4 regions of the Paenibacillus sp. FSL L8-0663 genome follow, and region 3 is predicted to be linked to each of the others. Evidence: riboswitches for the same ligand, from Rfam matches in the RefSeq annotation. Region 3 holds a riboswitch; each other region holds the start of a gene.
What was found. A riboswitch is a leader RNA that binds a small molecule or an ion and turns the genes downstream of it on or off. The one in region 3 is predicted to bind cobalamin.
Positions count from the first base shown of each region.

Region 1: another riboswitch for cobalamin. It lies ahead of MKY75_RS06685 (ABC transporter substrate-binding protein); the one in region 3 lies ahead of MKY75_RS24380 (ABC transporter substrate-binding protein).
Region 2: another riboswitch for cobalamin. It lies ahead of metE (5-methyltetrahydropteroyltriglutamate--homocysteine S-methyltransferase); the one in region 3 lies ahead of MKY75_RS24380 (ABC transporter substrate-binding protein).
Region 4: another riboswitch for cobalamin. It lies ahead of cobJ (precorrin-3B C(17)-methyltransferase); the one in region 3 lies ahead of MKY75_RS24380 (ABC transporter substrate-binding protein).

Region 1 is NZ_JBBOYM010000001.1:1,478,526-1,482,329, forward strand. It holds gene MKY75_RS06680 (histidine phosphatase family protein) at 1-724, shown strand, start outside; cobalamin riboswitch at 847-1,038, shown strand; gene MKY75_RS06685 (ABC transporter substrate-binding protein) at 1,246-2,253, shown strand; gene MKY75_RS06690 (FecCD family ABC transporter permease) at 2,250-3,296, shown strand; gene MKY75_RS06695 (ABC transporter ATP-binding protein) at 3,293-3,804, shown strand, end outside.
Region 2 is NZ_JBBOYM010000001.1:5,283,693-5,287,496, reverse strand. It holds gene metE (5-methyltetrahydropteroyltriglutamate--homocysteine S-methyltransferase) at 1-1,803, opposite strand, end outside; cobalamin riboswitch at 1,965-2,160, opposite strand; gene nrdG (anaerobic ribonucleoside-triphosphate reductase activating protein) at 2,342-2,839, opposite strand; gene MKY75_RS23400 (anaerobic ribonucleoside triphosphate reductase) at 2,836-3,804, opposite strand, start outside.
Region 3 is NZ_JBBOYM010000001.1:5,498,309-5,502,112, reverse strand. It holds gene MKY75_RS24385 (nucleobase:cation symporter-2 family protein) at 1-594, shown strand, start outside; cobalamin riboswitch at 1,352-1,549, shown strand; gene MKY75_RS24380 (ABC transporter substrate-binding protein) at 1,767-3,347, shown strand; gene nikB (nickel ABC transporter permease) at 3,363-3,804, shown strand, end outside.
Region 4 is NZ_JBBOYM010000001.1:5,254,676-5,258,479, forward strand. It holds gene MKY75_RS23265 (sirohydrochlorin chelatase) at 1-350, opposite strand, end outside; gene cobJ (precorrin-3B C(17)-methyltransferase) at 443-2,239, opposite strand; cobalamin riboswitch at 2,551-2,736, opposite strand; gene MKY75_RS23275 (LOG family protein) at 2,794-3,348, opposite strand; gene MKY75_RS23280 (uroporphyrinogen-III synthase) at 3,550-3,804, opposite strand, start outside.

The DNA of each region.
Region 1 (3,804 bases), 4.0 Mb from region 3:
AGTAGAATACGCACAAAGACCGAACTCACAGGAGGATAAGGTGCCGTATGATGCTAAAGAAGATCTGCATTGGGATATGGAGCTCGTGTTAGTTCGTCACGGCACAACCTTATGGAACAAGGAACGTCGATATCTGGGACACTCCGACTTAGGTTTGCTACCGGGGGCAGAGCAGGAATTAAAGCCTTTGCAGGAAAAATTGCAAGGTCAGTCCTTTGCTCGAATCTATTGCAGCGACTTAATGCGATGTCGCCAGACCTTGCAGATCATTGTGCCGGAATCAGAATTGGCGTCTGGAATTTCCCTATCTACTATGTCTCCTATGATGGAACCATGTCTGCGAGAGCTTCATTTTGGCGAGTGGGATGGAAAAACGTATGACATGCTCAAGGATGTGTCGTTGTATCGGGCTTGGATTGATGAGCCGCAACGGATCACCCCACCTGGAGGAGAATCTTGGACAGATTTTGTAAATCGTCTGCGGAAATTTCTTGACTCTCTGTATGAATGGCGTGTTGCTATGGAAGTTCAACCCATGGATTTGACTGCTGCGCCGCCCTCTGTTTTGGTCGTTACGCATGGTGGCGTAATTCGTCAGCTTGCTTGCATGCTGATACCGGGCCATGATTTTTGGAGTCTGAATCCGAGGCCGGGAGAAGCATTTAGGATTCGATTGAGGCTGGCAGGACCGCACAATTACATAGCGGAAATGCTTCCTCATTAGGTTAGACACCAGCGGATAAAGAGGCTGTTTGGGTTGTAAGCCGCCTCATTTTAACCTATAATCATCAAGTAAAAGAACGGCTTGACTACCACTACATCAAATATCCAGCAGACGAGGTCGGCGCAGCGTGATGAAACTATGGTTTCCCTCCCTGCGCTGTTAAAAGGGAAGTCGGTGTGAATCCGGCGCGGTCCCGCCACTGTAAATGGAAACATGCCCGTTAGTCCTCTTTATATGTTACTAAGCATATGAAAGAATTTCAGGACATGTATTTTACCATAAGTCAGGATACCTGCCCGTCCGCCTGTCACCATAATCCTTCGAGGAAAGGATGACGTGTTCGCAGTGACTGTCCATGCGGAAAGAAGCTGCCGCCTGCGCACGATCTGCGCTAACGTGACCCCTGTGTCCTGATATGAGGATGCGGGGGTTTTTGATAGGAAAAGAAGGCTAGATTTAGAAGATATCTGATGATGTTCAAGTAACGCTCTTAACGATTTATTTATGAAGGGGTGCAAATCATGGCAGGAAAAAAAATAAAGGTGTGGACAACAGGTCTATTGGCTCTGATTTTGGCAGTTGTGCTGAGTGCATGTGGCGCTAATGGAAAAAATGCAGAAAATAAAGAGGGTCAGGCTTCTTCACAGCAGCCGGGACAGGCAGTAAACGCACAAGAGCCTCCGGGCAAAACGGTTTACCCGCTCACAGTTAAAGATGCAACAGGACAGGAATTTACATTCAAAAAAGCGCCGGATAAAATCGTTTCCGTCTCCCCGGCAGAAACCGAGGCGTTGTTCGCCATTGGGCTGGATAAGGAAATTGTCGGCGTCTCCGACTACTCTGATTACCCGGAAGCAGCTACGAAAAAGCCTAAAGTGGGCGGTATTATGAAACCGAACGAAGAGGCGATCATTGCTGCGAACCCGGAAGTCGTTTTTGCAGGGATATCACTTAGTGAACAGGCTACGACCAAGCTGCGCGACATGGGAATTATGATTTTTAAAACGGAACCGAAGACAGTGGAAGATGTCATGGCTAACATCGAATTGTATGGGAAAATCACCGATCATCAGAGAGAAGCAAGAGCGGTGACTGACAAGATGAGAGCAGATGTAGCAGAAGTAAAAGAAGGAATTAAAAATATCGGTAAAGGGCAGAAGCTGCGGGTATACGTCGAGTTTTCACCAGGCTGGACAGTGGGTAAAGGCGAGTTTATGGACGAGCTGATTACGTTGGCGGGCGGCGAAAATGTAGGTGCCACGCAGAAGGGGTGGTACCAAATCAGTGAGGAAAATATTATTGCTGCGAACCCTGACGTGATTTTGTACAGCAAAAGTGTCAAGGACGACAAAACGGGCCAGACGCTCGGTGATATCATTAAAGCTCGCAGTGGATGGGATCAAATATCGGCTGTTCGCCACAACCGGGTATTTGCCGTGGATGATAATTTGATCAGTCGTCCGGGTCCACGCGTAACGGAAGGTCTCAAGGAAGTGGCCAAGGGCGTGTATCCTGAAATTTTCAAATGAACCGTAAACTGATCGGCTTTGGAGGGACAGGTCTTGTCCTGCTGTTGCTGACGCTGCTGCTCTGTCTTGGCATCGGCTCGGCCAAGCTTCCGGTCAGCCAAATCACGGGCATTCTGGTTAACCACCTACCGTGGTTAGGCGATACGTTTACACCGGATTGGAATACATCCTCAGAGCAGATTATTTTGAAGGTCAGATTGCCACGAGTGTTACTGGGAATGTTGGTAGGAGCAGCGCTGGCGCTGGCGGGAGCCGGATTTCAGGGTGTGCTGCGTAATCCTTTGGCTGATCCGTATACACTGGGGGTATCCTCGGGGGCTTCGGTAGGAGCGGCAGTACTGATTTATTGGGGCCTTCAATTTTCATTTGTTGGCATATGGACGCTGCCGCTAGTGGCATTTACGACCGGAATGCTTACGCTGTGGATGGTGCTGACGTTGGCACGGGAAGGTGGGAAAATTCCGACACAAAGTCTCATTTTGTCGGGTGTGGTGATGCAATCCTTTCTGGGAGCGGTTGTTTCCTTTCTGACAGCCATGTCGAAGGAGACGGTCAATGAAATATTGTACTGGACGATGGGAAGTCTTAGTCTGCGCGGTTGGTCATATACAGGAATCCTTTTACCTTATGTGGTCATAGGGCTGGTATTTCTATGGAACCGGGCACGTGTGCTGAATATTTTGGCTTTGGGTGAACGTCAGGCGGCGCACATGGGAGTTCATGTAGATGCGACGAAGCTATCTGTTCTGATTATTTCCACGCTGCTGACAGCAGCCGCTGTCTCGGTATGTGGTGTGATTGGCTTTGTGGGACTCGTTGTACCGCATATCATTCGTCTGGTGACAGGTCCTGATTACCGGATGATTGTTCCATTATCTGCGCTCGGTGGAGCTATTTTTATGGCTTGGGCAGATACGGCGGCTCGCACGTTGTTAGCCCCCACAGAAATTCCTCTGGGCGTAATGACGGCCTTTGTTGGGGCACCGTTCTTCGCATATCTCCTGTACCGGAACAAGAAGCTGCGCAGGGGGGAACTACTGTGACAGAACAAAGTGAATCACAGAAGGTGCGTAATCGGGCATTAGAGGTAGTGGGTCTGACACGTGCCTATGGAAAGTTCCATGCGTTAAAGAATATAAGCTGGAGCGTCGCCGAAGGAACTTGGTGGGGGATCATTGGTCCAAACGGCAGTGGAAAATCAACCTTGCTGCATTTGCTTTCCGGTGTAGATCAGCCAACTTCAGGCAACGTTCATATTTATGGCAAAAAGGTCGGTAGCTACAGCAGAAAAGAGCTTTCCCGACTCATAGCCGTACTCCAACAGGAAGGGCTTCCTCCAGTGGGATACACCGTTAGGGAAGTCGTAGAAATGGGACGTTTTCCCCATCAGGACTGGCTAGGCAGGGAAAAGGGTGTTGATGTGGAGGCGATCACGGATCGCGTGCTGGAGCGATTGGGACTTACCACGCTGGCGGACAGAGCATTGGACCGTTTGAGTGGGGGACAGCGACAGCGTGTAGCCTTGGCAAAGGTGATGGTGCAAGAGCCACG
Region 2 (3,804 bases), 210 kb from region 3:
TGCCTCTACCTCTGCCCGTAATGCCAGAGCCAATTGTAAAGCAACTTGGCTACGCGGAATATCATTGCGTTCAAAAGACCAGTTCAAAATGGTCACAGGGCCTGTAAGCATTCCCTTAACAGGCTTGGAAGTTAACGATTGAGCGAATGCCGTTTCTTCCACAGTCATGGGCTGATCGAAGGAGACGTCTCCGTATATAATCGGCGGTTTGACACAGCGGGAGCCGTAGGACTGCACCCATCCGTTTTGTGTAAAAGCAAAGCCATTCAGCTTTTCGCCAAAAAATTCAACCATATCGGTCCGCTCAAATTCCCCGTGTACAAGCACGTCAATGCCAATGTCCTCCTGAATATCAATCCATTCCTTGATTTGCTGTTGGATGAACGTCCGGTATTGCTCGGCAGACCATTCTCCTTTGCGATAGTGCAGGCGGGCCTTGCGGATCTCGGCGGTTTGCGGGAAGCTACCAATGGTCGTCGTAGGCAGTGGAGGCAACTTCAGCTTATTTTGCTGAATCTCACGACGCTCGGCGAAAGGAACGCTGCGTGTTAGAGGCTCCTTTGCCAGCAAGTCAGCCAGATCGTCAGCTGTTTGTACGCGTGCCGCTGAGCTGTTGAAACGGGCTACCGCATCTGCACTTTGTCCAAGCTTGGTGAGTGCGGATGGATCGTGTTTGCCAAGTGCAGCCGTCAGGACGGCGATTTCCTCAAGCTTTTCATCGGCAAAAGCCAGCGCTTGCACCAGTTCTCGATCCAGCTTGTGCTCTGCTTCCAGACTGACTGGCACATGCAGCAGACTGCATGATGGCTGTACGATAAGCTGCTCGGCAGTGGTCTGTTCTGCTAACTGACCGAGCAGGGTAGCCACAGCGTTAAGGTCGCTGCGCCATATATTGCGCCCGTCAATGACCCCAGCGCCCAGCGTTTTTCCTTTAGGGAAACCATGCTGCAATATATGCTGGAGATTTTCGCCATCATCATACACAAAATCAAGACCCAGTCCCTGTACCGGAAGTGCGGACAGACGCTCATAATGGTCCAGGCTACCAAAGTAAGTTTGCAGCATTATATTTAAAGAGGGCGCAGCTTGGGCCAAAGCTTCATAGACTTCCTGAATAATGTCCAAATCCTCTACTGGGAATGAGGTGGTCAGGACAGGTTCATCGATTTGGACCCACTGAACACCTTCTGCTGCTAGTTCAGACAGGACACGGGTGTATAAAGGCAGGAAGGTTCTTATAATAGAAGCAAGCTCCTTGCGATCATAGCCTTTGGAAAGGGTAACGAATGAATAGGGGCCGATGAGGACCGGTTTCCCATCAATGCCTAGCTCTTGTTTTGCTTCACGATAAGCCCGTAAAGGTTTATTTTCAGTGAACACCGGGACTGCGTTTGCCAATTCGGGAACGATGTAGTGATAATTGGTGTTCATCCATTTGGTCATTTCACTGGCGGTTGCTCCCTTCTGTCCACGAGCGATCCCGAAATACACGGACAGAGGAATCGGACCTGCGGGACGATGGTTGAACCGTTCGGGTACTAGACCAAACATCACAGATGTATCCAGCATGTGATCATAATAGGAGAAGTCTCCGACAGGAATGCGATCAATCCCCTTGTCACGCTGCTTGCTCAGATGCTCCAACCGTAATCTTTTCATCTCCGTTTGCAGTTCGCTTTCGCTAATACTGCCGTTCCAGAAGCGTTCCAGTGCTTTCTTCCATTCCCGGTTTTCGCCGATACGCGGATATCCCAGATTACTGCTAATTAAGCCGGACAATTCAGGCCATTCAATGACGGACATGTACTTTTCCTCCTAGTGGGTGGCTGTTTTATTTTTACGTACCAAAAAAGGCATTCTTCCCCCCAGAGTTAAAAATAAGTAGGGGAAAGAATGCCTCCGTGATTAAAAAATCAAAAATACGGCGACTGCTCTTAACACCTCCCTATCTTCCGTAGGTACTTGCGATGTTGTTAAAATAGGCAGGTCTCCTGACTTACGGATCATGACTCTCAGCATCCCTTCCCGGTCTGTGGACCAGTGGTTGTATGAACAGCTGGAAGTTCCCCGTTTACAGTGGCGGGACCGTGCCGGATTTGCACCGGCTTCCCTTTTAAGCCTGATCTGAATAGAACAGACACCTATCTCCAAGCTATGCGGTTAAGGTATGACGAATAATTATGCACTCGTATACTTGTTCACCATCATAAGTGAAACTTGCAGGATGCGCAATAGAAACTGCAATGGAATCTGTTAGGGATATGCAAAAAAAAAGACAAGCCTCATCCATGATGGAGACTTGTCCTAGATTAGATATAGCATTTGCCGAGTAACCTTCGCCTTAAGTCAATGAAACGGTGTAACCTGCCTGAATGCTGGCTTTTACATCTACTAGACGCTGATTGCGGCTGCCCCGGAAGGGAAGGGTCAGGTCCTTTTGCTGTTCTACAAAGCGACCATCCACAATCACATCGCACAAAAGTGCTAGCTCTTGTCGCTCCTGATCTGTGAGTAGATCTTCATAAACAAAGCCAGTGTAAGCCCACACGGTTCGGTCGGGACAGGCCGCACGGAAGTCACGCACAAATTGCGAGCATTCTGCTGCTGAGAAAAACGGGTCTCCCCCGCAGAGAGTCAGTCCATCCAACAACGGATTATCCATGATGTCACGAATGACTTCCTGTTGTCGTTGGGGTGTGAATGGCTCACCTGCACGGAAGCTCCACGACGCTGGATTAAAGCATCCGGGACAGGCATGACGGCAACCGCTAATGAACACGACGGTGCGCAGGCCGTATCCTTCGTTCAGAGATTCCGGAATGTAGCCACACAAATTCACTTATGTTTCACCCGATCTCGAACTTCTGCTTGTTTTGCAGCATTAAAGCGAACGGTATAATCCCCTGTCAGATATCCGGTTACCCGACGTAAGCGCTGAAAGTGTGTGTGCTCCTCATCTGTGCCACATTGGGGGCAGCTTGTCCCGATAATCCCTTCATAACCGCATTCCGTACAACGATCCACCGGATGGTTGATGGAGAAGTAGCCGATATTCTGATGCAGCGCGTATTGAACAATTTTAAGAAACGCATCCGGGTTATTCCGCGCATTACCGTCCAGCTCAATGTATGATATCGCACCAGCGTTGCATAGGTTATGGAACGGAGCTTCCAAGCTGATTTTACGAGCAGCCGGGAGCGTGTAATACACGGGAATATGAAAAGAATTCGTGTAATATTCTCGATCATTCACCTCAGGAATAATCCCGAAATCACGTTGATCCAGCAAGGTGAACTTGCCCGACAGACCTTCGGCAGGCGTAGCGAACAATGTAATATTCAAATTGTGATATTCACTCATTCGATCGCAATACACGCGCATAGAAGTGATGATTCGCTGTGCCTCGCGGTATACGAAATCATCCTCCCCGTGGTGTTTCCCGTATAGTGCCTTCATGCACTCAGCCAGTCCGATGAATCCGATCGAAAGCGTACCGTGTTTTAGTATGCTTCCCACCTTATCATCTGGCTCTAGTTGTTCTCCACCTTCCCATACCCCTTCGCGCATCATAAAGTCCGAGGCTTTGGCCGGCTGGCTGGTCTGGATTTGATAGCGATGGATTAAGCCATCCACCGCAATGCGCATAACTTCTTCTAGTCTCGCATCAAAGCGATCACGGTCAGGTGTCAGGCGTTTGCCTGTGCAAATACCATACTCAATGCCAAGCCGCACCAGATTAATGGTATTGAAGGAGAGATTTCCCTTACCACTCTGCCGATTTCTACCGAAACGGTCAGAAATGGT
Region 3 (3,804 bases):
ATTGTCAGCATGGTCGAGTCTACGGGTGTTTATCTGGCAGTAGGCAAGGCGATTGATCAAAAGGTAGAGCAAAAGCAGATCGTCAATGGACTCCGTTCGGAAGGACTTGCGATTATGCTTGGGGGTATTTTTAACGCGTTTCCTTATACAGCCTTCTCGCAAAATGTGGGTCTGATCTCGCTCACACGCGTCAAATCGCGGAACGTTATTTTTGCTGCGGGCGGTATCATGGTTGTTCTCGGTTTGCTGCCTAAGCTGGCTGCTTTAACGACAGTGATTCCTAACGCTGTGCTGGGCGGGGCGATGATCGTCATGTTTGGCTCGGTCGCTGCATCAGGCATGTCTATTTTGTCAGAAGTGGATCTGCGAAAGGAAAGCAATCTGCTGATCGCAGCATGCAGTATTGCTGTGGGCCTAGGTTCTGCCGTTCTGCCACAAATGTTCGACCAGCTGCCGAGCTTTGCCAAAATGTTGTTGCAAAATGGTATTGTTTCGGGCTCGATTACAGCGATTGTCTTGAACATCGTTTTGACGAGAAAACAAGGGGAATCGGTCAAAAGCGTGACGGTTCAGGAGGTTCCACAGGAGGTTTGATGATTAGAAATAAATAAAGATAGCCGGAGAGAGGACGTATGCCTCTTTTCCGGCTGTTTGGCATGGGGTTATCCAGATAGTAGATCCCCTTGCTGTCTGGGGATATATAGATAAACTGCGGAATGAAATGGGTAGCTCTAATTTGGTGCGTTTTCCAGTTTACTTACTAGAAGAATTTGCTAGAGCAGCGGGCGATATCATGGTATAATTTACCTTATGGATTTTGAATAGTGGTGGATGTTTTCGGACCACGGTGCAGCTTCCCGAAAGGGGGTGAAGCCGATGGTCAACCTTGTGTCGTGCTACGATGTGTTGCGTTGGATGGTTACGTTACTAAGCCTGGCGTTTAGTATTCGTAAACTTTATCGCTGGCTACGTCGAAAATTTCGGAACAAGCGAAAACCCACCGCGTAATTAGGTTGGCCCCTAACGGTGGGTTTCGTTTGCATTGACATTTAGTTATGCAGCGCGCCGTGGTGGTGATCCACAGCCTTTCAAGTCCTAAGAGTCTTTGCCGTTGGCGCGGCGAAGACTCTTTTTAGTATACGGACACGGTGGTTTACTCTATACCTAATTTTAACACTTCAATTGCGTGCACGCAATTGGAGGTTATGTCTTGTTTCTACCTTATCGTTCAAATTTAAATTATTGTGCAGCCTTTATTGACAAGCCTGTGACAACAAAATAAGATCGTAATGAAAAGAAATAAAGGAAGAAAACAGGTGTGAGCCGGACAACTCTATGTATGGGGTTTCGTAGAGACGATGTACATAGTTGTTGAGCATGTTCACTTAAAAGGGAAGTTCGGTTGATTCCGACACGGGCCCGCCACTGTATACAGGCATCAGCAGGATACTGCTGGAGCTTTCAGAACAGCCACTGGAATTGTGAAGAACCGGGAAGGCCTGAAAGATACGCCTGGAGTCAGGAGACCTGCCTGTTTTGACATCACTGTCAGACCCACGGGATGCTGGGGAGGTGGTTAGGCGTGCTGCATACGGAATGTCTGAAACCGATCTGATCCCTTCTATGTTTTTGGAGTTGGCTTCGAGGTGAGTTCTGACATTTTATATTGAAGGCATTTCTGACTGCTAATTAAGTGGTCTGGAATGCTTTTTTCGCGTTTTGCGTTAGGTTTATGCGATTTTACAAGATAGAGGGGGATTCATCGAATGATAAGCAGTCGTAGTAGGCGTTCATGGTTGATATGTACAGGGGTGATGCTGCTGCTGGCAGTTATGGCTCTTTCGGGATGTGCCAGCAATAGGACGTCGGATAGCTCCGGCAAGGGTGAAAACGCGTCAGCACAACAAACAGCGACAGATAAAAAGCTGGTAATGGCGTATACATGGAAACCGTCAGGCGTTGACCCGCATGGAGATAATAGCTGGGATGTGATGCGATCCGGTGCAGGTGAGACACTGGTACGTTTGAATGAAAAGCTGGAGCCTGTGGCTTGGCTGGCAAAGGAGTGGAAGCAGGATAGCCCTACAGTTTGGACGTTCAGCTTGCAGGATAAAGTCACTTTTCATAATGGAAAAAGTATGGGTGCAGCAAGTGTAAAAGCGTCTTTGTTACGCTCTATTGAGAAAAGCCATCTGGCGAAGGATTTACTGAATGTGAAGTCCATTGATGTAAGCGGCCCGCTGGCCTTGAAGATCACGACAAACCAGCCGAATGCGGCGTTGGTGTCTAATCTAGCTGATCCATCGACGATTGTACTGGATGTGGCATCGATGAAAGATGAACAGAGTTACCCAGCGATGACAGGCGCCTTTAAAATCAAAGCGTTCAACAAGGACCAATCGTTGGTCGTGGAGCGTTATGACGGATATTGGGGCGAGAAGGCACGACTGGCTGAAGCGACGATGAAGTTCATTACGGACGGGAATTCGCGCCTGATGGCGCTGCAATCCGGCGAGGTGGACGTAGCGACGGATATTCCGGTTGATAACGCAGAGGTACTGAAAAAGAACGGCAAGCTGCAAGTGCTGTCAGCTCCGTCCTTGCGCACCCATATGATCGTGTACAATATGGAATCGCCAGTATTCAAGGATGTGGCGAACCGTAAGGTGGTGGACAGCCTGATTCCACGCGCATCGATTGTGAGCGCCGTCATGAGGGACTTCGGTACGGAGGCAAGCAGCCCGTTCCCGAGCATTCTTCCCTTCGGTAAAGTTGAGCGTAAAGCGCTGGACGGAACGGCAGAGCAACTGTTGACGAAGGATGGCTGGCAGAAGGACGCCCAAGGGACATGGACTAAGCAAGGCAAGCCGTTCGAGGTTACGCTGCTGACTTTCCCTCAGCGTCCGGAGCTCTCTGTTATGGCTGAGGTCATCCAAAGCCAATTGCTGAAAGAGGGAATCCAGGTCAAGATTCGCAAGGTGGAAAATATCGACGAGGCGTTGACCAAAAACGATTGGGATTTTGCTATGTACAGTATGCTTACTGCTCATACAGGAGAGCCGCAATATTTTATGGACATGTTTTATTCTTCGAAAAGCGAAGCCAATGTAAGCCGTTATAGTTCCAAACCGCTAGAGAGTATTCTGAACAGCTTGAAGCTGGCGAAGGATACAGCGCAGCGTAATGCCATGACACTACAAGCGCTGGATATCATCAATACGGATTTGCCACAGTCGTTCATTGTGCATCCTGATAATGTGTTTGGCGTGAAAAAAGGGGTGGGGGGGTTTACACCGCATCCGATCGAGTATTACTACATTACAGCGCAATCCGATATTGCGGAATAACGAGCTGCGTATCCTATGATTCGTTTTATACTGGAACGTGTGGCGCAGCTGCTTATCATTGTATTCGTGGTGTCCACGCTGACTTTTGTACTGATGCGGCTGGCCCCTGGAGACCCTGCTACCATTTTGCTCACCGCGCATAATATCCCTGCCTCTGAGGAGGCGTTGACGACGCTACGAAAGGAACTGGGCTTAAACGAACCGCTTCATATTCAATATGTGAACTGGCTGCGGGATGTGTTCACAGGGCATTGGGGCACTTCGTATGTATCCAAGGAGTCGGTGCTAGCCGAACTGTGGAACAGACTTCCTGCTACTGTGGAGCTAGCTGCTGCGGGCTTCGCCGTCATGACGGTGCTTACGCTGGGGCTGGGGCTAGCTGCCTCGCTAAAAATCAGCGGCCCACTGGATCGTCTGGGCAGGCTGTTCGCCCTGCTGGGATCGTCGATCCCCTCTT
Region 4 (3,804 bases), 240 kb from region 3:
TTCAAGCGGCTTAGCAGAATGCTGACGATTTTCTCGTGAACACCAATCGGACGTCCGTATACAAATTCCACCTGCGGATATTTCGCCTTTGCCCGGTCAATAGCCATCGGAATATCAATTTTGGCATGTACCGCTGCGAACAAAATAATCGGAATAAGAACGACACGCGTCGCCCCTTTCTCCACACAAGTTTGCATCCCATCAGCAATGCTGGGACGTGCCAGCTCCAAGAAACAGGTTTCCACGCACATATCCGGTACCCGATCTGCCACTGCCTGTGCAAATTCCAGCAGTTCCTGGTTCCCCTCCGGGTCCCGACTTCCATGTCCAACCAACAATATTGCATCCACTGCTGTTGTTTCCTCCTCTTTAATAGGGATAGCCTGCATGACGCCCTATTTTATATATATGCTTGTATCCCGTTCATCAGGCCTTCAGTCCATTAATCACCACAAACCGCATTCACTTCTACCGTTACTGGTGCATCTTCATGCCGGAACCCCGCAACGACACCTACACGCTTAAAAAATTTATGAAAGCGCTCATTCGGATGTCCTTTTTCCTTATATTCAGCGATGACATGCTCCACGATGTCCGTAATCTGATCACCCGGAATTCCTTCCGCTACAGGCTGAGCGGCATGAGCATTGCGGCCGAATTTTTTGCCACCGAGGAAGAGATCGTACCCACCCTTGCGATAGACGATTCCGATATCCTCTAGTACGGCTCCATAGCAGGCCATACCGCATCCGTTCAAAGCAATGCTCGTTTCCTTGGGTGCCTGTAATCCACCAAGTACAACCTGTAAATGCTCAGCCACAGGCACAGCGTCATCCTTCTCCATATTGCAGAAGTCGCACGCCTTTACCTTAAACACATCGCCAATCGGCATGACAATGAATCGTTCATCCCGTAGCCGCCCGACCAGTTCCTCGGGATCTGCACACGGCACGCGCAGCACGATCTGATGATCTGGCGTGTATTCCAGCTCGCCATCATCACCCGCTACCTCGGCGAGCAGCGCCATCTGGCGAGCGGTGAATTTCTTGTTTCCCACACCCGGGGAAACGCCCACCTCAAACAGCGCAGGCTTGCCAAAGCCGCCTGTCGCCATCCCGGCCGCGGCCCCTGCTCCGGCCACCGCCGACGTTCCGGCGGTGCTCTTGGCGGTAGGCGCTTGCCCGCTCCAGCGAGCGTTGGCTTCGCCAGGCAGCTTACCGCCGATAGCGAGGCGGCTTAGCGCCTCTGCCGCCAGCGATGCCGTGGCTGCGTCGGTTTGCACAGCAGTCGTTGCCTGCACGGCAGCCATCGCTTGCGGGCGTGCCTGCGTCGCAACCGCAGCGCCGCTCGCGGAGGGTCCAGCGGGCGTAGTCGGGGCTGCTCCTGCCTGCGGTGTACCCTCTTGCGCTCCCAGCGACCACGGCTCCGCTTCCGTGCGGAGACGCTGATGCGGCTTGAGCGCCTGCTCGGTCGCATCCAACGTGTATTTGCGCTGATATCCGCGCGGAGTCACGATCAAACCGTCATACACCGTCGTCGAGGAATTGCCGATGATTACAGTCGTCAGCATCCCGATGTCATGGTTCAGCATATCTTCCAGCGTCGTTACAATAACTTGCTGACGCTCACGATAAGCACTTTTCACCAACCCGACCGGAGTTTGCGGATCGCGGTAACGCAGCAAAATGGACTGCGTCTCCACAATCTGGCGGGTACGCCGACCACTGCGCGGGTTGTATAATGCAATCACAAAATCAGCTGAAGCCGCAGCTTCTACACGCTTCACAATCGTTTCCCACGGGGTCAGATGATCACTCAGACTGATCGTGCAAGCATCATGCATAACCGGCGCCCCCAGCAACGAAGCACAGGACTGAATTGCCGAGATCCCCGGTACGACTTCTACCTCAACCCCGTCCTCGCGTCGCCAGCCTTTTTGCATCAGCACTTCGTACACCAGCCCTGCCATACCATAGACTCCCGCATCTCCACTGGAAATGACAGCTACCTTCTTGCCCATCTCTGCTTGGCGAACCGCCTCCTGCGCACGGCTCACTTCCTCTGTCATCCCTGTGCGTACAATCTCCTGTCCGTTCAACAGCGGACGGATCAAATCAACGTAGGTATTGTAGCCGATAATGACCTCACTTTCGTCCAGCGCATCCAGCGCCCGTTTTGTGATATGTTCCATATCTCCTGGTCCAAATCCAATCACCAACAATTTTCCTAATGGGCTCATCGTACTCCTCCTATTCATCCTTTTCAGGGCAGCTATCCTATCTATTTCAATGATTTATGCACATCGTGTAACTTAAAAAAACCCCATCCTGCCCGGATGGGGTTTCTATGTACGTATCTCTCATCAGACGAACAAACAGCGTAAGAAGACACGATTTGTCTTCCTCCAGCCTGCCGTTGTTTTCCATCTGTCTGTTTACGCTTCAAACGCTGCTGCACGTTCATATCCACGCAAACCTCTAGCCAACATGGAAAAAGCAACGTGTGCCTGATTTCCTGATTTCGTACACCCATCCTCTCCGCGAAGGTTAACGGTGCATACAGATCAAGGTAGGTCTCCTGGCTTGGCATCAACGGATTCTTTCGTCTTCCCCGTTTTTCACGAGTGACCAATTAAAAAAATCCTCTTCCTTACAGTGGCGGGACCGCTCGGGATTTGCACCCGATTCCCTGTTACCCTTTGCTCAACCGCAAAGGCACCTTGTCTGTCCGCTATTTGATTATGGGTCTTATCATAACCTTGCCTCAATCAGTTGTGCAAGCACGAAAAAAGCTTTATTTCAAGTTCTGTGCTTTATTTTTTAACATATGTAGCAATTCGTCCGGGTCTGCGGAGATGCTCAGTAGCGCTGGATGCTCACTCCCGGTAAACCCCTCTTGCACACTATGACGCACCATTTCTACTAACGGGTCAAAATATCCATTCACATTCAGCAGCCCAATGGGCTTGCGATGAATGCCGATTTGCGCCCAGCATAGTACCTCGAACAGCTCTTCAAAGGTTCCCAAACCACCCGGAAGGGCAATAAAAGCATCGGCCATCTCGCTCATTGCCGCTTTACGCTCATGCATGCTTGCTACCTCAATAAATTCGGTAACTCCCCGATGAATGATCTCTGCATCAAATAACAGGGTGGGCATAATGCCAGTGACCTGACCGTCACCCGACAGCATTCCATCTGCCACCTCTCCCATTAGCCCCCTGCTAGAGCCGCCATAGATCAGACGGATATGATGGCGAGCCATGGCTTCTCCCAGTTTGCCTGCTGCCTCAACATATACCGATAAATGTCCAGGTCTGGACCCGGCAAATACGCAAATAGAATTCATTAACGTCTCAGCTCCTGTCCTAAGTAGCATCGAAACTTATTCATTATATTAGATAAACATTTTCGCTATAACAAAAATCTTTGTCGATGCATGTCCAACAAAAAAAGATAAAGACCTCGTAGGCCCTTATCTTTATTTTACTCTGTATCCCGAAATATAAGTTCATTTTTTAGCATCTGCATTTATAATTTTGATCTCATTTCAATGACCATTCATGATCTTCAGACCACAGCCATGCACCGAATCGTTATGTTCAAAATATTTGCCCAGCTCCACCATCATCGCGCCCATGCGCTCTTCGGTTGGAAACACGACTCGATCAATCCCTTCTTCCACAATGGACTGTGCAGTCACCTTCCCTACGGATACAGCAATCACATCCTCACGAAAAGCTTCCAGTAAATCCTCAATTCGATTTTGCTCTCTGGCATATTGGGCCAAAAATCGAATTTGCGG